Linked DNA regions of Stratiformator vulcanicus. The protein of the gene in region 1 interacts with the protein of each later gene in a pairwise test. Links are inferred from orthologs where the notes say so. Each region holds a gene or a part of one and is shown on either strand. Other genes may lie near its edges. The genes, in order: ligA and leuS.

The links.
Region 2: the proteins of ligA (region 1) and leuS interact in binary tests that used the Escherichia coli proteins (3 or more experiments, as listed by UniProt). The link is inferred for Stratiformator vulcanicus from one-to-one orthologs.

The regions. Positions count from the first base shown.
Region 1 is NZ_CP036268.1:1,893,635-1,905,254, forward strand. Bases 1,183-4,089 are described here. They hold ligA (NAD-dependent DNA ligase LigA), read right to left. Parts: upstream 3,703-4,089; coding sequence 1,663-3,702; downstream 1,183-1,662. Other genes in these bases: Pan189_RS07355 (hypothetical protein), read right to left, coding at 3,916-4,089. Also shown: Pan189_RS07345 (ArnT family glycosyltransferase), read right to left, coding at 1-871; more of Pan189_RS07355, read right to left, coding at 4,090-4,383; folP (dihydropteroate synthase), read left to right, coding at 4,637-5,524; Pan189_RS07375 (SLC13 family permease), read left to right, coding at 6,141-7,763; purM (phosphoribosylformylglycinamidine cyclo-ligase), read left to right, coding at 7,830-8,825; Pan189_RS07385 (ABC transporter permease), read left to right, coding at 9,171-10,016; Pan189_RS07390 (hypothetical protein), read right to left, coding at 10,207-10,755; Pan189_RS07395 (uracil-DNA glycosylase), read left to right, coding at 10,899-11,588. UniProt on the Escherichia coli protein: DNA ligase that catalyzes the formation of phosphodiester linkages between 5'-phosphoryl and 3'-hydroxyl groups in double-stranded DNA using NAD as a coenzyme and as the energy source for the reaction.
Region 2 is NZ_CP036268.1:1,664,695-1,676,920, forward strand. The notes cover bases 82-3,594. They hold leuS (leucine--tRNA ligase), read left to right. Parts: upstream 82-436; coding sequence 437-3,394; downstream 3,395-3,594. Other genes in these bases: Pan189_RS06390 (Uma2 family endonuclease), read right to left, coding at 82-149; Pan189_RS06400 (prenyltransferase/squalene oxidase repeat-containing protein), read left to right, coding at 3,551-3,594. Also shown: more of Pan189_RS06390, read right to left, coding at 1-81; more of Pan189_RS06400, read left to right, coding at 3,595-4,648; Pan189_RS06405 (metal ABC transporter permease), read right to left, coding at 4,679-5,701; Pan189_RS06410 (metal ABC transporter permease), read right to left, coding at 5,808-7,196; Pan189_RS06415 (metal ABC transporter ATP-binding protein), read right to left, coding at 7,193-8,008; Pan189_RS06420 (metal ABC transporter solute-binding protein, Zn/Mn family), read right to left, coding at 8,005-9,015; Pan189_RS06425 (hypothetical protein), read left to right, coding at 9,306-11,030; Pan189_RS06430 (SOS response-associated peptidase), read left to right, coding at 11,146-11,817; Pan189_RS06435 (FAD-dependent oxidoreductase), read right to left, coding at 11,979-12,226.

The DNA.
Region 1 (11,620 bases):
TCAGAAAGGTTCCGTACGTCACCGGCGACAGCACGCCGAACTGGCTGGCGAAGTATTCGAGTGCCCGAGCCATTCGCAGCGACAGTGGCGTCACTTCGGTCTTGGAGCCGAAATGCTCACTGGTATGTTGAAACGTGATCCAATCGTGCCGACTGTTCCACTCCAAGACCGGAAGCAGAAACAGCATCGCGACGATCGGCACAAGCCACGTCGAAGCGTGCCTGAGTTGCTTCCACTCGGACTTTGACGAAATGAGGAAAAGTCCCGTCAGCGGAATCACTCCCAGCATCGTTTGCTTCGAGAGGACGCCGAGCCCGATCGCCAGCGTTGCGGCGATCGCCCAATAGTTTCTTTGCGGGCCGCCCTCGAGCATTCGCCACAGGGAATACACCGCCGCGCCCCAAAAGAACATCAGCGGGGCGTCGATGGTCATTAGCAGACTCATCACGACATTGCCGGGGCAGGCGGCCGCGAGCAGCGTCGCGAAGAACCCGGTGCGGGCATCGAACATTCGTCGCGACAACAGGAAGGCGAACACAAGCCCGCCAGTGCCCAGCAATACTGCTGGAAGCCGCACCGCGAATGTCGTGTCGCCGAACAAGCCGGTCGAAGCCGCGATGATCCAGGCGATCATCGGTGGTTTGCTGTAATAACCCCAATCGAGGTGCCGCGACCAATCCCAGTAGTAGGCCTCATCCGTCACCAAATCGAGCGGAACGACCGCCGCGTAGACGACGCGAACGACGGCCAGCCCGGCGATCAAGCCGAACGCGGCGCGCGTCCACACAAGCGTTTCAGAAGTGATGCCTGAATTCGGAGCTGATTCAGGCAACTGAGAACTGCTGCCGGTGGTCATCGCTGGCGCATCCATCTTGGCACATCTCCGTCGCAAATCGGATCCCGATCCATCGGGCTACTCGACGGAAAGCTAGCAAAAGCCCCTACTGGGACGAAGATGAGTTCCGCGGGCGGGCTGCGCTCGCGGGTGAGAGTTTAGAGGCGAGAGGTGAGACATGTTTGATGGCGGGGTCCTGACCTGTTTGTCCCATAACTCTCAACCATTCGGATGCGGCTGCGCAACCGTCTCTGTTGGGGTAGAGGAACATACGGTGCGCACCGCCTCTGTTCGTCCCGCCGGTGGGGGTCGTTGAAAGACGGTCGTTCCCATGCGGCGGATGTTGCCGCGGCAAAGCTGCGGACACGTGTCCGATTTTTTGAAGCTTTTAGCTGTCAACGTTTAGCTGTCAGCGAAAAAGAAAGAAGAACGGGCGGCCCGGCCGAGGTCGGCCGGGTGCCGTCAGGCACAAGACGTCTGTCGAGAATGTCACGAAAGAGCGGGAGGCCGACTACTTCAGCGAGAGTCTTTCGAAAGTCATCTTGTCGCTGCGCGACCCGGCCAAAATTGGCCGGGCTACCCGCTTCAAGAATTCCTGCCATGTGCGAGGATGATGAGAACTATCGCGACCGGTTGCGCGATGAATAGAAGTAAAAACATGCCGGCAAGCGTCGCTTGCCACCAAGGAAGTGGGGCCACATTTCGCCCTGCTTGGGCAGGTGGCAGCATAGCAACCGCGATGGAACTACGAAGCATCCCTAGTAGCATCCATCGGACCGGTCGGCGTCGGCGAATCGATCTTAAAAACACCTTCGCAGGCCCTCTTTTTAACCACCATCAAGACCAATCAGCTCGCAAAACTCTTCTTCCTTCAACACTTTCACCCCAAGTTCGTTGGCCTTGGTCAGCTTACTCCCGGCATCTGTTCCTGCGACGACGTAGTCGGTTTTCTTCGAAACGCTGCTTGATGACTTGCCACCGTGATCGCGGATCAGTTCCTTGATCTCGTCACGCGTGAAGCGTTCGAGGCTGCCGGTGGCGACGACTGTTTTGCCGGCGAGGGGTCCGGTGCTGCGGTCGGGTCGCTGCTTGACCGGTTGGCCGAAATCGAGGCCGAGGTCGCGGAACTCTTCGATCAGTTTTCGATTTCGCTCGGCTTCGAAAAAGTCGTGCACCGAGCGGGCGATGACATCGCCGATTTCCGGAATCGCGGCCAGCGACTCGGTCGACTGTTTCATGATCTCGTCCAGCGTCCCGAGTTCCTCGGCCAGGACGCGGGCATTGCTTTGACCGACATGCCGAATGTTCAGACCGGTCAGCAGCCGCCACATTGGACGCGACTTCGACTTTTCGACCGAACCAATCAACTTATCGACCGACTTCTCGCCCATCCGCTCAAGATTCAAGAGATCGTCGCGGCGGTCTTTGAGGCGGTACAGGTCGGGCAGCGACTTGACGAGGTCGTTGGCGATGAGCTGGTCGATCAATTTTTCGCCAAGGCCGTCGATGTCCATCGCCGTCCGCGAGGCGAAAAACTCAAGCGACCCTTTCAGCCGGGCGGGGCAGTTCGGGTTGGGGCAACGGAAGTCGACTTCCCCGTCATCTCGTTGCAGCTTCGTATCGCAAACCGGGCAGTTCGCGGGGAAGCGGATCGCCTTGGCGTTCTTCTTTCGCTTCTCTTTGGCGACCCGCAGGACGTGCGGAATAATTTTACCGGCTTTCTCAACCACGACCTCGTCGCCTTCGTGCAAATCAAGCCGCGCGATCTCATCGGCATTGTGCAGGCTGGCCCGGGAAACGGTCGTGCCGGCGATCTCGACGGGTGCAAGAAACGCAACTGGTGTCACACGTCCGGTCTTGCCGACCTGAAATTGCACGTCCTCGAGCGTGGTCGTTGCCTCGTACTTTTCCCACTTGTAGGCGACCAACCAGCGCGGGCTTTTCGACGTATTGCCAAGCGTGCGGCGTTGGTCGAAGCGATCCACTTTGAGAACCAATCCGTCGACTTCGAAGTCGAGCGACGGAATCTCCTCGATCATTTCTTCGATCTTCGATTGAGCCTCTTCAAGTGTCTTTGCGTGACGGACCTGCGGTGTGGCCACCACGCCGAACGCTTTGAGTTTCTCCAGAAAGACTTGGTGCGATTTGAAATCGATGCCCTCGTACGCCCCGATACCGTGGGCGAAGAATCGAAGCTTGCGCTCCGCACAGACTTTGGGATCGAGCAGCTTGATTGAGCCCGCAGTCAAATTCCGGGGGTTGGCGTAAACCGTTTCGCCGCGCTTCTCCTGCTCAGCACGGAGGTCGGCGAAGTCGGAATTGGGGATGTAAGCCTCGCCGCGAATTTCGATCAATTCGGGCAGGTCGGCTGATTGCAGATTGATTGACTGCAGCTTGAGAGGCAAATCGCGGATCGTGCGGGCATTGTGCGTGACGTCGTCCCCCCGCTGCCCGTCGCCCCGCGTCACGGCGGTCGCCAATGTTCCGTTTTCATAGACGACCGCGAGGGCGACGCCGTCGATTTTGTATTCGATGGTGTAGGTGAAGTCGGCCCCGTCGAGGCCGCGGCGGACGCGGTCATCGAAATCGGCCAGCCTGTTGAGATCGAACACGTTGTCGATCGACAGCATCGGCACGCGATGCTCGACGGTTTGAAATTCGTCGATCGGCTCACCGCCGACGCGATGCGAGGGGCTGTTCGGATCGTCGTATTCGGGGTGCTCCTGCTCCAGATCGATCAGCCGCTGCATCTGGCGATCGAACTCGCGGTCGGAAATCTCCGGTTGTGCTTTGGAGTAGTAGAGGTGGTTGTGGTGCTCGATCTTTCGACGGAGCTCTTCAATTTCCTGACGAACGGTCTCGGACATGGATGCTGGCGTCTCGGTGATACGAATTGCTTCGCCGTATGTTCCGAAAGCCGCTGCCCGGTTGCGAGCGTTCACATGTCCTCTGCAGCAATTTTGCGAAATCGTTTGAATTGATTCGCTCACAACGAAAACAGCCCGGTGACCTTGTGGGTCGCCGGGCTGCGTTCAGCGATTCGTTATAGTGCGGGCGGTTGGACCGACCGCAAAGCTCGATTAGGCTTCCGGCGGTGCGGGGGCTTCTTCGGCTTCTTCTTCGACTTCCATCGGTTCCGGGCTGTAGCTCGGAGCCGAGGTCGTGTAGCTCACGCTGGAAGCGCAGCTGGTGCAGGTCGGTGCAGCTTCACCGCAGCTTGAGCAGGTCGGTTCCGGCTCGCAGCAAGTCGGGGTCGGCTCGCAGCAGGTCGGTTCCGGCTCACAGCAAGCAGGGGCCGGGCTGTGATAAACCGGAGCGCAGCTCACGTGCACTGGGGCACATGTCGGTGCACAGGTTTCGACACAGCAGCTCGGCTCGTCCTTGCAGAATTTGCTGAACTTGCTGAACAGGCTGAACCCGCCGCAGGAACCGCATGACTTCGAGAAGAACGGCAGCGTTGCTTCGGCCTGCTTCGGCTGCATGGCGGTGCCAAGCAGGGCAAAACAGAAACCACTAGCGGCGACAAGCGCCAAAAACTTACGACTCATTGCATCTCCTTCAATGTTGTGTGCACATTCGTCCCAGCGACCCGGTGCGGGGGACGGCTCGCGCGGCACTTTAGGTAAACCACGCAGACAAGAGGTTTACGATTGTGAGAGCTATAGTCAATCACAATTGAAACGACTTTGTCGATTCTTCCGAATTGGAAACCCCCTTTGCTAACTTCTCCGGTGGACTCATAAGGGGACTTCCCCAGAGAATCCACTGATCAATCAGTATTTATCGATGTGTTATCGAGTTATGCCCGGACCAATTACATCTCCCGTTCCATCACGTTGGTCGATCCGAAATGGGTCGCTCGAACTTGATTCTGCCCCGCTATTGATGGGGATTCTGAACGTCACTCCCGACAGTTTTTCGGATGGCGGCCGGTTTGACACAGAATCTCGGGCCGTCGATCACGCACTGCAACTCGTGGCGGACGGTGCCGCGATTCTTGACATCGGAGGCGAATCGACGCGTCCGGGGGCGGATGTGGTCGATGTCAACGAAGAATTGAGTCGAGTGATTCCCGCAATTTCGTCGATCTCGGCGGCGACAGACGTTCCGATTTCAATCGACACGACCAAAGCGAGCGTCGCGAGCGAAGCCGTTGCCGCGGGGGCACGGATCGTCAACGACGTATCGGGGCTGACGTTCGATCCGCTGATGCCGGAGGTGTGCGCCGAACACAAAGTCGGTGTCGTCTGCATGCATATCAAAGGAACGCCGCAAACGATGCAGGATGATCCGCGCTACGACAATGTCGTGGCCGAGGTCGGCCAATTTTTGTCTGCGCGGATCGCCGCACTGCGATCGGCTGGGATTGCGGAAAGCCATATTTGCATCGATCCGGGAATCGGATTCGGCAAAACGGCCCGCCATAATCTCGAGTTGCTCAGCAACATCGACGCCCTGCGACGACTCGGCCGACCCGTTCTGATCGGCCATTCCCGCAAGCGATTTCTCAAGCGATTGCTGGGCCGCGAGGTCGAAGAGCGAACCGCAGGGACGATCGGTGTGTCGATCGCATTGGCGTCGCAAGGTGTCGACATTTTGCGCGTCCACGACGTCGGCGCGGTTCGCGACGCTCTGACCGCATGGCGATGCGTGACCGAGCCGGGAGACCTCCTGCGGACGATCGATTGAGAATCGTCCGCTTCCATAGGCCGGACACCTTGAAGCGGAGGCGGCACTTGCGATACAGTCCCGCCTCACACTGCTCCCCCGTAGTGTAATGGTAGCACAAGTGATTTTGGTTCACTTAGTCGAGGTTCGAGTCCTCGCGGGGGATTCGCCTCAGGCGAATTTATGCCTGCGGCAGCGTCGTCACGACGCGATGTGCCTGCGGCAGCTAAGCCGGAGGCATGCCTCCAGGAATTTTTCGTAGCACAAAGTAAACCCCCAAGCCGACGGCATGCCGTCGGCTTGGGGGTTTTTGATTCGCCTACCAAAATGGGCGGGGGGAGAATCGAACTCCCGACACCAGGATTTTCAATCCTGTGCTCTACCAACTGAGCTACCCGCCCTCAGGTCGCCGATCGCAACGTCGCGATCAAGCGAGCAGCGGAGAATAGGGCAATCACCCGATCCATGCAACGGATCGGCGCGAGGGAACGGGGGAAGTTTCGACCGCTGACCTTGCGACACGGCTTCGGCAACGGCGGTTCGGTGGCCAAGGGTGATCTTAACGGGCTGAGTCGCTACGCTCGCCCTGTTCTTTTGGCGTCCTGCCTTCCTGATTTCAGCCGCTCGCGACTATTTCATGTCTTCACCGACCGAAATACCGAAGCACGCTCGTCGCTGGCAGCTTGGGGCATTGGTGGCGTTTCTTGTCGTCCTCTTGTCGCCGTGGCCAGCCGATCTTCCCGATCCGGCAAGACGCTGCGCGGCGGTGACGGCTGCAATGGGTGTGCTGTGGATGACACAGGCGCTGCCGATTGCCGTGACGAGCTTGATCCCTCTCGTGGCATTCCCGTTGATGGCGATTGTGGGAGCCCGCGACATCAGTCGGGCCTACATGAGCAACAGTATCATGCTGTTTCTCGGCGGGATGGTCATCGCTCTCGGGATTGAGCGATGGAATCTGCATCGACGTATTGCTTTGCATGTCTGCCGCGCCGTTGGCGTCGGGCCGCGGCGAATTGTGCTGGGCTTCATGCTCGCGACGGCCTTCCTATCGATGTGGATATCGAATACCGCCACGACGCTGCTCATGCTGCCGATCGCGCTCGCCCTGCTTTCGACACTGACCGAGCTGCGCGGTGATGCCGCGGACGAAGGGGAAGGGCGGCGATTCGACACGGACATGGGCTTCGCCCTGCTGCTCGGTATTGCCTACGCGGCGAGCATCGGCGGCGTGACGACGTTGGTGGGGACGCCGACCAATCTGATTTACACGCAGACTTTCAGCGACCAATTTCCCGACGGCCCGGCGGTGTCGGCCGGGCAGTGGATCGTCAGTTTCCTGCCGGTCGGCGTCGTGCTGCTGGCGACGGCTTGGACGGTCCTGACCTGGCGCCTGCGGGAACCGCCCTCGGCGGAGTCGCTCGACGCCTCGTTCTTCACCGATCGCATTCGTGATCTCGGTAAGCCGACTCGGGCGGAATGGTTAATGACCGCCGTCTTTGCGGCGACTGCGGGGCTTTGGATCTTGCGGACGCCGCTCGACTTCGGATTCGGGCCGGTCACGTTCGGGTGGGGAGATGCGCTGGCCGATTTGCTCATTGCCGCGGGAATCGATGAGGGGCGGGCGCGGGGAGCCGTCGACGATTCGACGGTCGCCATCACGATGACCGTATTGATGTTCCTGATTCCCGCCTCCAAAGATGCCGACGGCGAGACGAACATGCTGATGGACTGGCCGACGGCGCGGAAGCTGCCGTGGGCGATTCTGCTACTGTTTGGAGGGGCCTTCGCACTAAAGAACGGCTTCGAAGCGTCAGGGCTGTCGCAGTACATCGGCGGCCAGTTCGTGGGACTCGCCGGACTGCCGATCTGGGTCGTCGTCGCGGTGACCTGCTTTGCGTTGACGTTTCTGACGGAGTTCAATCAGAACGTCGCGACCTGCGCGATCATCCTGCCGGTGCTTGCTGCCGCTTCGCCTCAACTGGGGATCGACCCGCGCCTGATTATGATCCCGGCGGCCGTCTCAGCCAGTTGTGCCTTCATGTTGCCGATCGCGACCGCTCCCAACGCGATCGCGTTTTCGTCCGGAAAAATTGATGCCGCAAAGATGGCCCGCACCGGCCTGTGGCTCAATCTGGCCGGGGTCGTCGTGATTACCGCAACCACACTGCTGTGGCTCAAGCCGCAGTTGGGGCTGTCGGCCACGCAGGTGCCTGACTGGGCCATCACCGCTCCAGCCGATGCCGCCTCAACCGATTGAGGCTGCGTTGCCAAATTCCCGGTCGAATCGATAATCGATCGAAAACTCCCTCTGAGCAGGAACGCGATGCCCGACTCCGTTACCTACAAATCGGCCGGCGTCGATCTCGACGTCTACGCCGAGTCGATGCGGCGATTGCCCGAACTCGTCGCGCGGACGAAACGGCCCGGGATGATGGACTTGCCCGGCGGGTTTGCAGGGCTGTTCCGGCTGATGGACGCGGGCAAGTTCGAAGACCCTGTTCTTGTCTCGGGCACCGACGGCGTCGGGACGAAGCTCAAAGTCGCGCAGGCTTGCGGGCGGTTTGATACGGTCGGAATCGATCTCGTCGCGATGTGCGTCAACGACGTGCTGTGCCTTGGGGCGGAGCCGCTGTTCTTTCTCGACTATCTCGCGATGGGACGCGACGAGCCGGATAAAGTCGCGGCCTTGGTCGCCGGGGTGAGTGAAGGCTGCGTGCGTGCGGGCTGCGGGCTGATCGGCGGCGAGACGGCAATCATGCCCGACGTCTACGCGGGCGATGAGTTCGACATGGCGGGATTTTCCGTCGGAGTCGTCGATCGCTCCAAGCTGATCGATGGTTCGAAGATCGAGCCCGGGGATGTGGTCGTGGGGTTGCCGTCGAGCGGCTTTCATTCGAACGGATACAGCCTCATTCGCAAAGTCGTCTTTGACCACGCGGGCATGTCGGCGGGCGATCGAATCGACGAACTCGGTCGCTCGGTGGGCGAGTTGCTGATCGAGCCGACTCGAATTTATGCCGAGGAAGTGCGCAACCTACTCGCCTCCGATGTCGGGCCGCACGTGCGCGGCCTCTGTCACATCACCGGTGGCGGACTCGTTGAGAACATCGAGCGAATTCTACCGCAGGGCTGTGGATTGGAAGTCGAGCCGCGGCCATTGCCACCGGAGTTTGAATGGCTCCGCAAACTCGGGGACATCGCCGACGACGAGATGCGGCGGGTATTCAACTGCGGGATCGGTTTCGTGTTCGTAGTGCCGGATGAATTCGCCGATCAGATTCCCGGCGGGTTTCAAGTGGGACGGATTCGCGCAAAGTGAAAGTGGGCGAGAATCGCTCTGATACACGCCACGTTCGATGTGGGAACGCCGCACAAGCCCGCAGCGCAAGTAAGGGAACTCAATGAAAAGGTAGCCATTCGCGCAAAATCCCTCGCTCGCGCGTCGGGCTTGTATTGTTTTGCTTTGCTCTCGCCACTCGCCTCTTGCCCCTCGACAAATATGATCGCCACACAAGCCCGCAGCGCGAGCAAGGGATTTTAATGAAAAGGTAGCCATTCCCGCGGAGTCCCTCGCTCGCGCTTCGGGCTTGTTTCGCTTTGCTCTCGCCACTCGACTCTTGACCCTTGACTCTTTTTCAGCGGGCTGACGCCTGAAAATCGACTGATGAAGCAATCTGTTGTCGAACGCCCGAATTATCTGAGCGTCTGGCTGACGTTCCTGCGGAACTCGGCCGTGCGCGAGATGACGTTCCGCAGCAACTTCATCATTACAGTGCTGACGCGGGCGTTTTATTTCGCGGCGCAGCTCACACTGTTCGAGATCATCTACCGCAACGTGCCGACGATCGCCGATTGGTCGCGGGCGGAGTACTTCGGCTTCATGGCGACGGGCATGCTGATCAATGCGCTCGTCGAGACATTCTTCATGCCGAATTGTGCGAACTTCAGCGAGTTGATTCGCAAGGGCGACCTCGACTTCGTCCTGACGAAACCGATCGACACGCAGTTTTTGGTCTCATTCGAGAAGGTCGAAATCGCGATGCTCAATCAAGTGCTGCTGTCGGTGGCGCTGCTCGGCTATGCGATCAATGACCTCGGGCAGTGGGACCTCTTCTGGACCGCGGACGGGCTGTTGCGGATCGCCCTCTACATCCTGCTCGTCGGCTGCGGGGTGACGCTGTTTTATAGCTTGATGATTTCACTCGCTGCGACGAGTGTGTGGTTCGGGCGCAATCAGGGGCTTTACGACTTCTGGTTCTACGTAACGGTTTTCGCTCGCTACCCGCGGGATATTTATCAGGGAGGCCCGTTGGCGAGCATTCTGCTGGTCACGTTCAGCTACGTAATTCCAATCCTGCTCGCCGTCACGCTGCCGGCTCGCGTGCTGATGAAGTCGCTGGAGAGTTGGCCGTTCATCGGGATCAGTGTGCTCTCAGCGATCATCGGTGTAGCTGTGTCCCGAGCGATCTTCATCGGTTCGCTCAGAGGCTATCGCAGCGCGAGCTCGTAGGGCGGGCTGTGCCCGAGAGGCGTAGGGCGGGCTGTGCCCGCCGAGAAGCGAGAAGCGAGAAGCGGGGAACGAAAAGCCGAAGTGTCGGAGGCGAATTCGCTTTTTGAAACCAGTGAGCGACCGGTCGGCGGGCACAGCCCGCCCTACGTAATCGCTTCACGCTTCTCGTCCGTCGCTTCTCGTCGAAACTCTATTTTTTCTCGTCGTCGAAATCGTCGAAGGAGTCGAATTCGTCCTGGTCGCCTTCGGCGAACAGGTCGTCACCGGTTTCGAATTCCTCGGTGCTGGTGAATTCCTCGTTTTCGAAGTCGTCGTCCATTCCGAATTCTTCGGTGGAGCCGAACTCGTCATCCCCGTCGGTATCGAATTCAGCCGTCTCGCCGAATTCGTCACCTTCGATCATATCGGCTTCGAAATCGCTGTCGTCCCCATCGCCTTCGACGACCGAAGCGGGCAGGCCATCTTCGTCGACCCCTTCATCAGAAACGAATCCGTCGTCTTCGAACGATTCGTCGACGTCTTCCTCGTCGGCCCGGGGATTGGTCGATGGGCCGAGCAGAATGGCGACGGGCATAATCGCGACGACGACGCTGGCGAGCAGCGTCAGTGCGACCATGATCAGGAGCACCATCGGGAACTTCTCGAATCCGCCCAGCAAGGCCATCACCAGTAGGTAGGCCAAAAAGCCCGCGGGGACCGCGGCGAGCAGAGACGATACGGCGAAGGTCATTTTGTTCATTGGCGACGTTCCACCCGGCCGGCAACACTAAAGACACAAAACTCTCGGTCGGCGCTTTACGCAGATTTCATGACGACCGCCCCTAGTATGGAGCGGCCCGGAAGCTTCTGGCAACCACGCTCCTTGATCGACTCCTGTCATCGATGCAACCGTCCCCGAACGAACTGAATGATCGGATCATCCGCTGCAAACGGTGCCCCCGGTTGCGGGAGTACTGCCGCGAGGTCGCCCGGACCAAGCGTCGAGCCTACGCGGACGAGAGATATTGGGGGAAACCGGTCCCGAATTTCGGCGATTCGCAAGCGGATTTGCTGATCGTGGGCCTCGCGCCGGGGGCGCATGGCGCGAATCGAACGGGCCGGATGTTTACCGGCGATCGCAGCGGCGACTTTCTCTACGCCGCGTTGCACCGGGCCGGCTTCGCGTCGCAACCGGAAAGCACCGCGATCGATGACGGGCTTGAACTGAAAAACTGCGCCATCACAGCCGCGTGTAACTGTTCCCCGCCCCAGAATAAGCCGAGCCGGGATGAGCAAACCAATTGCAGCACGTGGCTCGTAGAGACTTTTGCTCAGGCCAATCCCAAAGTGGTGTTGTGCCTTGGCGCATTGGCGTGGAATGCCACGTTTGCCCTACTCAAAGAAAGTTATCGCGATAAAGGAGCACGACCGAAATTTGAACACGGACAGGTCTTCAATATCGCAGACGGTTTAACGATCATCGGCAGCTATCACGTGAGTCAGCAAAACACCTTCACCGGCAAGCTGACGGAGGCGATGTTCGACAACGTGCTCGCCGAATGCCGGAGTTTCATCGAGTCGACGCGGCGGTGACAGGCAGAGACGAAAACATCCACTGCTTAAGA
Region 2 (12,226 bases), 230 kb from region 1 along the record:
GACATATCGATCTCCAGCGCGCCATCAAAGTAGTCGATGCGACCACGCTGCGGAAAGTCTTCGGAGAGCGCCCAGGCGCGAAAATCGTCGTGCGAGTGGATCGGTGGAATCCGCAGAACTTCATCCGGCAATTGATCGGTCATTGACATCAGATCGACCTCGCGATTTCGCCGCGGATGCTGCGTTTCAAGTGATCACTCAGGGTCAAGCCACCGGTGTCGCCCATTGGGGTCATCAGGCGCTCCGAATTCATTGGCGAGTCCGAACTCATCGCTGTCTCGCGCTGTCCGAAGTTTTCGGTATCTTACTCTCAACCGCCCCCCGTTTGGCAAACAGTTCCGCCATATCTAGACTGACGCCGCTTCACAATTGGTACTTTTGATGACGCAGGCTGCCCCCTGCCGCTCGCCCGTTTTCTCTCTTTCGTCGCCCAAACATGCCTCGCTACGACGCTCACCGGATCGAACCCAAGTGGCAGTCCTATTGGGACGAACACGGTACGTTCATCACGCCGAATCAGCCGGAGCATCAAACATCGGCCGGAACGTACTACGCACTCGACATGTTCCCTTACCCGTCCGGCGAGGGACTGCATGTGGGGCATCCCGAGGGCTATACCGCGACCGACATCGTCAGCCGCTATAAGCGGATGCGAGGGTTTCACGTCCTGCATCCGATGGGCTGGGACGCCTTTGGCCTCCCCGCCGAGCAGTATGCGATCAAGACCGGCGTCCATCCGCGCGAGACGACGCAGAAGAACATTGCCACCTTCACCGGCCAACTCAAGCGGCTCGGCTTCAGCTACGACTGGAGCCGCGAGATCGCAACGACCGATCCCGACTACTTCCGCTGGACTCAGTGGATTTTCCTCCAACTTTACGACACTTGGTACGACCAGACATTCGTCTGGACTGACGCCTCCGGCAGGGAGATCGTCGGTAAGGGAAGGCCGATTGCGGAGCTTCCGATCCCGGACTCGGTGAGCGGAGAAGGCGAGGAGGCCGTCCGAAGATACCAGGACGAGCACCGGCTCGCCTATCAGTCGCACGCACCTGTGAACTGGTGCCCGGAATTGGGAACTGTACTGGCGAACGAGGAAGTGAACGACGGAAAAAGCAAGGAGGGAGGCTTCCCGGTCGAGCGGCTCCCGCTCCGCCAGTGGAACCTCCGCATCACCGCCTACGCCGAGCGGCTGCACACCGAACTCGAGGACCTCGACTGGCCGGAGTCGATCAAATTGCTGCAACGCAATTGGATCGGTCGCAGCACCGGCGCGGAGGTCGATTTCTTGATCGCTGATCGCACAGCGGGTGTTGAGGGCCAATTCGAAGAGTGGAAATCGCGGCGGGCAGACGTCGGCTATCCGGAGCGGCCGGAAGCAAACGTCATCCGCGTTTACACCACTCGTCCCGACACGTTATTCGGGGCGACCTACATGGTACTCGCGCCGGAGCACCCGCTCGTCGATGAGATCGTAACCGACGAGCAGCGTGCCGCCGTGGAGGAGTACCGTCGCCGAACTGCCTCCAAGAGTGATCTCGATCGGACCGACCTCGCCAAAGAGAAAACGGGCGTCTTCACCGGCGCTTACGCCACGAATCCCGTCAACGGTGCGGCGATCCCGATCTGGATCGCCGACTACGTTCTGATCTCCTACGGCACCGGGGCGATCATGGCGGTACCGGCCCACGATGAGCGCGACTTTGAATTCGCGAAGACGTTCGACCTTCCGATCATCCAGGTCGTAGCGGCCGATGGCGAAGCCGCAAAGTCGCAGCCTGCGGAGATGCCGAAAGCCTTCACTGAGACGGGTGTTGCCATCAACTCCGGCGACTACACCGGGATGCCAACCGGTGAGTTCAAGCAGAGGGTATCCGACGATCTCGAGCAGCGCGGGCTCGGCAAGAAGGCAATCAACTACAAGCTCCGTGACTGGCTCTTCAGCCGACAGCGATATTGGGGCGAGCCATTCCCGTTGTGGCACGAACTCGACGAGGAAGGCAACGAGACAGGACTTGTCCGTCCGGTTGAGGACACGGATCTGCCGGTCGAACCGCCCGAGATGGAAGACTTCAAACCGACGGGGACCGCCGATCCGCCGCTGTCCCGGGCTCCGGAGTCGTGGCTCTATACGACAGCAGACGACGGCACTCGCTTAAAGCGCGAAACCAACAGCATGCCGCAGTGGGCCGGCTCGTGCTGGTATTACCTTCGCTATTGCGACAACAAAAACGGAGAGCGATTTCTCGACCCGGAACTCGAAAACTATTGGCTGCCGGTCGACCTTTACATCGGCGGGGCGGAGCACGCGGTCTTGCACCTGCTCTACTCGCGGTTTTGGCACAAGGTGCTGTTCGACCGGGGGCATCTCTCGACCCCGGAACCGTTCGCGAAACTCGTCAATCAGGGCATGATTCTCGGCGAACCCGAGATGACGGGCTATCGGCTCGCGAGCTTGCCCGGTCAGGAGCAGGCCGCCGATTTCAAAGCCGCCGATCCCGCCGGTTGGGTCTCGGCCAAAGACATCGAAAAGTTAAAAGATCCCAAGAGCGGACAAGAGGTGTTCACCGATCGCAATACGGGGCGAACGGTCATCGCCGTGCAAGTGCCCGATGACATGGTCGAAAAACAGGGGGACCACTTCGTCCTGCAGAACAGTCCAAAAATCGCCGTCGACTCGCGATCCTTTAAAATGTCTAAGTCGCGCGGCAACGTGATCAATCCCGACGACGTCATCGAGCAGTATGGGGCCGATTCCCTTCGGCTCTACGAGATGTTTATGGGACCGCTCGAAGCGACGAAGCCTTGGCAAATGACGGGCGTTGAAGGCGTTTATCGCTTCCTCGCGCGGGTCTGGCGAACGATCACCGATGAAGAGGCCGATGAGATCCGGATTCACCCGGCGATTAAAGATGTTGAATTAAACGAAGAACAGGATCGACTGCTTCATAAGACAATCAAAGCGGTGACCGAAGACGTCGAAAAATTGAGTTTCAACACCGCCATCAGCCGGATGATGGAATTCGTCAACGCGTTCAGCGCGATGAAGACCCGTCCCAGATTGATGGCTGAGAAATTCACACTCCTGCTCAGCCCGTTCGCACCGCATCTCGCGGAGGAAGTGTGGCAGCTGTTGGGACACGAAACGTCCCTCGCCTATGAGCCTTGGCCCGAGTTCGATGAGTCGAAGCTCGTCGAGTCGACGATCGAGATACCCGTGCAGGTCAACGGCAAACTGCGTGCGAAAATCAAAGTCGCCGCCGACGCCGACCCGGCTGCGATGGAAGCGGCGGCCAAAGCCGACCCGAACGTCGCGTCCCATTTAGAAGGCAAGCAGGTCATCAAAACGATTGCGATTCCGGGACGAATGGTGAACTTTGTGGTAAAGGGGTAGGCGGGCATGTAAGCCCGCTCGACGAAGAGCCAGCGGGTGTTAGGTTTTCGGCCAGTCTGCGTCGCACTAGAGGATCGATTCACGCGCCACCGGTCAGTTTTATTGCGTTGGGCCAAACTTCCTGCAAACTGATGATTGCCTGATTGGAGAAATCTCATGTTGCTGCGTGCTGTCACAGTATTTGTCGTTGTTGCAGCCTCGCGATTCCTTCCGGCGGCCGAACTCGGGCCGGATTTGGATGAATTGCAGCAGTCCCGTCAGCAGGGGATCGAATTTCTTCGGTTGTCTCAGAACGAAGACGGGGGCTGGACCGCCCCGCGGATGGTCGGCATCACCGGCGTCTGCACGGTCGCGTTACTCGATAGCGGACTTTCCGCGGATGACGAGACGGTCGCGAGAGCACTCAGCTATTTAAAATCTTACCGTCAGAAAGATGGCGGCATCTATCACCCCGATTCTTCGCACCGCAATTACGAAACCTGCCTGAGCGTCCTCGCTTTCGAAAAGGCCAACGCCGACGGCCTCTACTCCAAGATGATCGAAGGGGCGGAGAATTTTCTGCGCGGTTTGCAGTGGGACGAAGGGGAGGGGATCGAATCGACCGACTCCGACTACGGCGGCGCCGGATACGGTGGGCACAAGCGCCCCGATCTGTCGAATACCCAGTTCTTCCTGGAAGCGTTGAAAGCAGCGGGGGTCAAGGAAGATGACCCGGCGATGCAGAAGGCCCTGATCTTTGTGTCACGCACACAGAACCTGGAGTCGCAACACAACACGACGGCGAACGCGTCGAAAATTGACGACGGCGGCTTCTTCTATACCGCCGCCGGCGAAGGTGAAACCAAGGCAGGCACCACTGATAACGGCGGCTTGCGCTCTTACGGAAGTATGACCTACGCGGGCTTAAAAAGCATGATTTACGCGGGCCTCTCCAAAGATGATCCCCGAGTTTCCGCTGCGTTGGAGTGGATTAAGAACCACTACACGCTTAATGAGAACCCGAACATGGGGAAGCAGGGCCTGTTCTATTACTACCAGACGTTCGCGAAAACACTTGAGGTCCTCGAAGTCGATCGTCTGGAAGACGCCTCGGGCGTGAAACACGATTGGCGCAAAGACCTGGCCGAAAAACTGTTCGACCTTCAAAAACCGAACGGCAGTTGGGTCAATGAGGCCGATCGCTGGTATGAAGGCGACCCGAACATCGTAACGGGCTATGCACTGCTTGCCCTCAACCGTTGTCGCGCCAAGTGAATTCGAGTCGCTGACTTCGATAATCGGATATCACTTAATTTCGGCCGATTGCTGAGCAAGTATAGCGTTCGGGTCTTCAGCGTTTTGTGGCTCGAATCGGCGGCGCGAGGACCATAAGTTGCGCAGGGTGCCGCCTTCGGGGCCGAACAAAAATGCGGCCGTGAAGGCGGCCCCCGCGACAACGGCCGTCATGCCAGCGGTATTCGCCTCCCGTACGCCGTCAAGACCGATGAGTCTTGCGAGCCAAGGTACGCAGTAGATCGAGCAGGCATGGCCGATGACCGCACTGGCTGCGGCGATCGCCACCGCGATCATAATCAGTCGGCTCAATCTTGACGTCAAAAAGCGTGCCGTCACGGCCGGTACGATGAGCATCGCGATCGCCAAAATGCTGCCGACGGCTTCGAACACGGCAACCAGCGTGACCGACGTCATCAGCATCAAGCCGTAGTAAATCAGGCGGACGTTGAGTCCCGCAGCGGCAGCGGCTTGAGCATCGAACGCTGCAAATCGCAGCTCTTTATAGGCCAGACAGACCAACAGACTGTTGATTAATAATAACGTCCCTCCCCAGATGACCGCTCTGGGAGTCCCTGTGCCCGGCAGCACGTGCAGGGCAGCCGTCTCGACCTGGCCGAACAGCACGTGATCGGGGTCGATATGCACCCGCTGATCGTCCATCAACACAAGAAGCAGTAGGCCTAAAGCGAACGCCGTTGTGAAAATCACACCGAGACCGGCGCTCTCTTCAACGCCCCCCGCTCGGCTGACCCATTCGGTTAAAACGGCCGTTGCGACTCCCACGACCGCGGCGCCGATCGTCAGTGCGATCGGCAGCACGGTTTCCCATTGAGCCGAATCAATCCAACCGGCGGCGAAGATTCTCGCCGTGAGCCAATAGGCTCCAACAACTCCCAGTAACGCGGTGTGACTGAGCGCGTCTCCCATCAAACTTTGGCGACGCAACACGAGGAATACGCCCGGCACTGCGCAGGCCATCCCCGCGAGGGCGGTGATCAGCGTCATTGAGGTGTCGAGCGCTAGCCAGGTCATCGCTGAAATTGAAACCGTCGTTAAGAAGTTACTCGATCATTAAAGAGCCGAAAGCCGATCAGTGGGCGGTTCACACCGCAAATGTATGTGTGATGGCCCTATTCCATCACGCAACGGGGTGCGGGCTGGGAGGGACAGATCGTTCCGGGAGGGACTTGGCGAACCGACGCTCCAAATCGGCAACGAGTGCGGGATCGAGTACGTGTTCGATCCGATCTGCTGCCCGATCGACTTTCGCAGGGTCGGCATCGGCAATTTCGAGCAGGTAGATTTCCCAGAGTCGATGATTCCGCGTGAGTCGTTGCGCTTCCTGTAATCCCGATGACGTCAGCAAAATGTGTTGGCCGTCGGGTGAGCGGAGGTATCCCTTCGCCGAGCAGTCTTTCACAACCGACCTTAATCGTCCGTCGTTCCAATCACGCTGATATTTCAATCGGGAGACTTCGACTTGCGAGAGTGCGTCCCCCCCAACACCAAAATTTGCACGGCCATCCGCTTCCATGATCTCGAAGCACCCCCGCAGCAGATGGTCCCGCGCGACCGACCGGGCGAGGCGGTGTTGCTGCCACAGTCGCGGCAAGAAACCACGCCGACTGCCGAAAATTAAACTGATGAAAAATACGGCGGACGCCGCCAGCACGATGAGTGCTCCCGCCGCGAGTCGCGGAAACAAGGCACTTAGCACCACACCGACTCCGGCACCGAGTCCGCCGAAGACTCCGGCGAGGATCGTCATTCGCCCCACCTGATCAGTCCAGAACCGGGCTGCCGATGCGGGGATGACCAGTGCCGCCACGACCAAAATAAGGCCGACGCTTTGAATGCCGATGACCGTCACCCCGACGACCAGAGTCATTAAAATGACATCAATAATTACGATCGAATGCCCGAGCGAACCGAGAAAGCTGGGATCGAAGCAAAGCAGCACAAGTTCTTTGTGCATGAGGAGGCAAATTAATAGTACAATGCCCGCGGCCGCACCGAACGTCCATACTTCGGAAGAGAGCATCGAGGCGGTCTTGCCGAACAGGAGACTATTTAACCCGGCGGCCTGACCTCCCGGTACTTGCTGGACGATGCTGAACAGCACTGCGCCGAGCCCGAAAAAGACCCCCAGCACCACCGCCATGGCCGCGTCATCTTTGACGCGAGAGTAGCGGGTGATTGCCGTCACGCAGAGTCCTCCCACAGTTCCTGAGACGGCTGCCCCAGTCAATAAGATTGGTGAACTGCGGCCGGTCCCGGGGGCGATTAGTTCGGCAATCAAATAGGCTGCCGCGATGCCCGGCAGGGCGGCATGTCCGATCACGTCCCCGACGAGAGCCCGTTTTCTTAATACTAAGAAGACACCGACGACGCCGGCGGCGATACCAAGAAGCATCGTCCCTGTTAGCACGACTCGGGTGTTATAGTCCTGCAGCAGAACGAGCCGCTGGAGCCGTTCGGAGAAATCGGCCACCGCGAACAGGCCGGTCATATAACATGAGCCGGTCACGGTTGTCCTCCGGCATTGAACATTTTGTTGCCGGCTTCGTCCAATAACGCCAACCGGCCGCCATAGGTGCGGCGGAGGTTTTCGACATTAAAGACTTCCGCGATACTACCGGCCGCGACCAATCGCATATTGAGCAGCAATGCGGCGTCGAAGTAATTCGTCACCGTATCAAGATCATGATGCACGACGAGTGCCGACTTGCCGCGGGATCGCAGGTCGCGAAGCAACTCGACGATCGCCGATTCGGTCGCCGCGTCGACGCCGGCGAATGGCTCGTCCATTAAATAGAAATCAGCGTCCTGAACTAAGGCGCGGGCCAGAAAAACTCGCTGCTGCTGGCCGCCGGAAAGCTGCGAGATTTGCCGATCAGCCAGATCGCTTAATCCCACCTGTTCCAATGCTTCAGCAGCACGGTTGCGATGTCGTTTTAAGATCGGGCGGAGCCAGCCGATTTCGCCGTAGAGGCCCATCGTCACGACTTGCAGCGCTGTCACCGGGAAATCCCAATCGACCGCCGTGCGTTGCGGCACGTAAGCGACCCGACGCCGGACGGAATTTAATTGTTGTCCCCAGAATTGTGCCGCTCCGCTACTTGGTGTGACGAGATCGAGCGCGGCTTTAATCAGTGTGCTTTTGCCGGCACCGTTCGGGCCGATCACCGCCGTTAGCGTTGAGGGGCGTAATTCGAATGAAACGTCCCACACGACCGGCTTGCTGCGATAGGCCACCGTCATTTCTCGCACCGTCAGCGGTGCCGCAGTGGCGTGCGATTTGACGGCGCGGGACGATTCGGACAATACGGCAGCGGTCATTTAGACTCCGGCAAAATGGTCAGCTTGCCGACGCGCCCGTCAACGGGAGCGGTGCCGCCGAGCGCCCGCGTGATGACCGTCGCGTTATGGTCCAACATCCCAAGATAGGTACCTTCATAGGTACCGGTCGGCCCCATGGCATCGGAAAAGAGATCGGTTCCGATCGCCACCTGTTTGCCGCGATCAGCCGCACCTTCGACCATCGCGCGGACGGTTTGCGGAGAAATTGTCGTCTCGACGAAAACCGCCGGAATCTCGTTTTCAACGATGAAGTCGACCAGGCGATTAATATCGGCTACTCCCGCTTCGGCTTCGGTCGTGATGCCCTGAACGGCTTTCACTTCAATCCCGTACCGCCGCCCGAAATAGGCGAACGCATCGTGGGCCGTGACCAGTTGCCGCTGCGGTTCCGGAATCGAATTGATCGATTGTTCAATGTATTCGTCCAACACCGACATTTGGGAGAGATATTTCTCAGCGGCTTGTTCGTACTCCCCGCTGTGGTCGGGATCGTGGTTTGAAAGCGTCTCGACCACGACGGCGATCGCCTGACGCCACAATTTCGGCGACATCCACACGTGCGGGTCGGTCGCCGAATGTGAACCGGCTTCTTCCGAGCGAATCAGTTCGGAATCGTCAATTCCGTTCGTCACGGCTCGGACCGGCTTCCCGTCGCTCGCGATCGACTCGAGAACCGTCTCCATCTGCCCTTCCAGCCCGAGGCCGTTGTAGAACACGACGTCGGCGTCGTTGAGCGCGACCACGTCGCTTCGCAGCGGCTTGAAGAGGTGCGGATCGACATCCTCTTTCATCAATCCGATCACGCGGACGTCAGGCCCGGCGATTTGCCGGACGACGTCGGTGATCATGCCGGTCGTAGTCACGATGGTGAATCGCGGCTCGTTCACCTCGGTGAACGTCCCTGATCGGGGCCGATCGTCGGTGTCGCAACCGCTACCGAGGGTGATCGTGACTGCAGCGAAAACCGCGAAGGCTATTTGTTTCATTATCCTTGCCTAATGTTTTGACTCTTCAAAAAATTATTCGCTAGGCAGGGAAATGTCAATTTCACGGGCAACGGATTCAGCGGACCGGGCTTTCGAACTGATGACAGTCCACCCCCGCCGTGATAATGTGTGAGGCACGGCCGCTTTGTCGGGTTCTCACGTCGATCTCTCTCATTTTTGACAGCCGAATGTCTTCCAACGGTTCCGCAGCTTCCAGCGAAATTCAGTGTCAATCGTGCGGCGAGATGGTTCGCCGCGGTTCGGTCCGCTGCTTCAGTTGCGGCAGCATCATGGATCCGAAACTTGCCCAGCGACACGGGGAGCGACTGGAACCGCCTCCGCCGGCAGAGTTCACGCCGCTTCCGGAATACGACGGGTCGAGCGAAGCGGCGACCGAAATCGAGGGAGGCAACGCCGACTTTGAACTCGGCGCGACCTTCGGCATGGCCAATCAAGCCGACGGCTCGATGTCCGAATCGACCGACGAGAACGACGATTTCGAGCTGGGGGCCGACTTTGCGACCGTCGTGCCCGAATTCGCTGAGGCCGACGTGCCTCCGGTACCGTCGCCGCCCCCGCCCCCGCCCCCACCGGTCGAAGAGTCGTCCGATGTTGAGCCGATTCCGACTGTCGAAGAGTCCGACGAGGTCGAACACGCTCCGATTCCGGAACCGTCCGAGACGATGCCGCCTGTCGCCGAGGCCGCGACCGAGATCGCAGATTCGTCTGCTGAAGAGTCAAAGCCCACCGAAGAATCGGAAGCTTCCGCCCCGATTGCGACGAAATCGAAAAAGCGGTCTCGCGATTCCAAAGCCACCTCAACGGCCGAGCCGCATTCGGAGACGACCGGTGGAGATGCGCTGCTCGACATCGCCCTGAAGGAAGAACAGGAAGGTCCGAATCGAAAAGCGGGTCAGGAACCCCCGGTCCGAGTCGACGGTGGTTTCATCATGACCTGCCCCTGCCCGGTGCATTGCCGGATCAAGATTCGCGATCAGCATTGCGGGAAAGTCGGGCGGTGTCCCAATCCGAGCTGTGACGCACTGGTGAAGGTGGCGGCGAATCTCGGCGATCAAGCGATCGACACCGCCGGCTCGGATGAGTCAGCTTCGAAGAAGAAGGTTACCGCGGGTGCATTTCCGGAGGGCATCGGCGAAGAGGTCAAGTACGGGAACTTCCAGCGGATCATCCGCGATATCCGATGGCTCGACATTGTTCCGGACAAGGTCAAGCGGAAGCCCGGAAGTCTCGCCAAAGATGGCCAGGCTGCCGACGTCATCTTCGCGCCCGGTGAGGTTTTGATTGTCGGCTTGAAAGGGGCGGGCGGCGGCTTGTTCGGCGGCGGGAAGAAGCCGGAGGAGATTCGTACGGCCGTGCGGGCTCATCTCGAAGTAAAACGACCGATCGCAGATACCCCCGCCGATTCAAAGATCGTGCTGACGCCGGCGAACCTCGCCGATGTGGTCGTCGAGCAGCCCACTGCGTTCGACGAAGATTCGCGATTCGGCGGCGTCCCGGTCTTCGGCGAGGGGCGGATTGCCGTTCGGGTGCCGGGTGACGAGGAAGTCGACACTTTGCCGTATCTCTCGATGACCCTCACCGATTTTCGCGCATTCGCCAAATTGATCGGGGTGTCGCTAGACGCGTCGGAATTCGGTCGCAAATGCCCGGTGCCGTTTGAGGACCAGTACGAGAACTCGGTTTGCCATTACAACGATACGGCGATCGCTGCGATTCAGCACGAGCAGTATTATAGGGAAGACCCGCGATTCGAGTTAAAGGAAGCGGGATGGAAGTGCGGCTCTTGCGGGTTGACGGTCTCTGAAGACGCCCGCAAGAAAGAGAAGATCGGCGGCGCCAACGGCAAAGGTCTCCCCAAGGCCAAGTGCCCCAAGTGCAATAAAGTCTTCGGCCGAAATCCGCTTTATGCTGTGGAAGTTAAATCGCCGGAGTCAACCGAATCAGGCGAGGATACGACATCCGATTCTGAAAAGGCCGAAGCAGCGGCGACTTAATGTGGATTAATCATTTAGGATTCGTGGCGCCTCCTAATTGGTTCGCTCGATGACGAGAGTTAAACCGTCGCAGTTTTAATCGTTATTGTGTCGGCCGAATTTGACGGAGAACTTGATGTGTGGCCGAATCAATTTGCGGACGAGCAATCAAGACCTTTCAAAGCTCTTCACCGAATTCGAGCAACTTCAATTTCCTGATATCGAACCGCGATATAACATCGCGCCATCGCAGCCGGTGCTGGCCGTGCGGGAGATCGGGCAAACCCTATCGGCCGACTTTCTGAAATGGGGGTTCCGGCCTCCGTGGTGGAAGCCGAAGCAACCGCAACCGATTAACGCCAAAGCGGAGTCGATTGAATCGGGGCGGTACTGGACCGGCAGCTTTCGACATCATCGCTGCCTGATTCCCGTCAGCGGTTTCTATGAATGGAAGGCGAGCGAAGACGGGAAGCAGCCGTTCCAAATCGGACTTGAGTCGGGTGAGCCGTTTTGTCTCGGGGGGCTGTGGAATCGCTGGGAAGCCGAAGACGGTTCATCCTCGGAAACTTTTGCCGTCATCACCGTCCCGCCGAACGATTTGATGAAGTCGATTCACAACCGGATGCCGCTGATTATCGGGAAGGGTGACTTCGGCATGTGGCTTGCCGAGGAATCGGACGGGAACGAGCTGTCGGGATTGCTCAAGCCATACGAGAGTGATGCATTAACAGCTTACGCGGTTTCGACGGTCGTAAATAATCCTCGGAACGATAGCCGCGAATGTATTGAGCCGGTCGCGTCAAATTAGATTAGATTTGGCGTACGAACGGTAGTTTCAATACGAGCCCGCGGCACAGAACGATGGTCGATCAATCTGTGATTCTCCCGGCGGCTTGCGCCTCGGGCTTGTATGTCAGACGGTTTGAAATCACTCTTAGAGCGGTGTGTTCGACCCAACCCGTTTTTAAACTACGTGGTCGATTCACCGACGGGTTCCACCAGCGAGCGAATGGACATTCCGCCGGTCAAATTGCGAACGTCCTGAAAGCCGAGGCCGCAGAGCAGCATTGCTCCGACGTGAGCCCGCTTCGCCGAGTGACAGACGACGACGGTCGGACGCTTCGGGTCAATTTCGTTGGCCCGTTCTCGCAACTCATCGATCGGGATATGAACGGCTCCCTTAAGTGGAAGTGTTTCGATTTCTGAAGCGGTGCGGA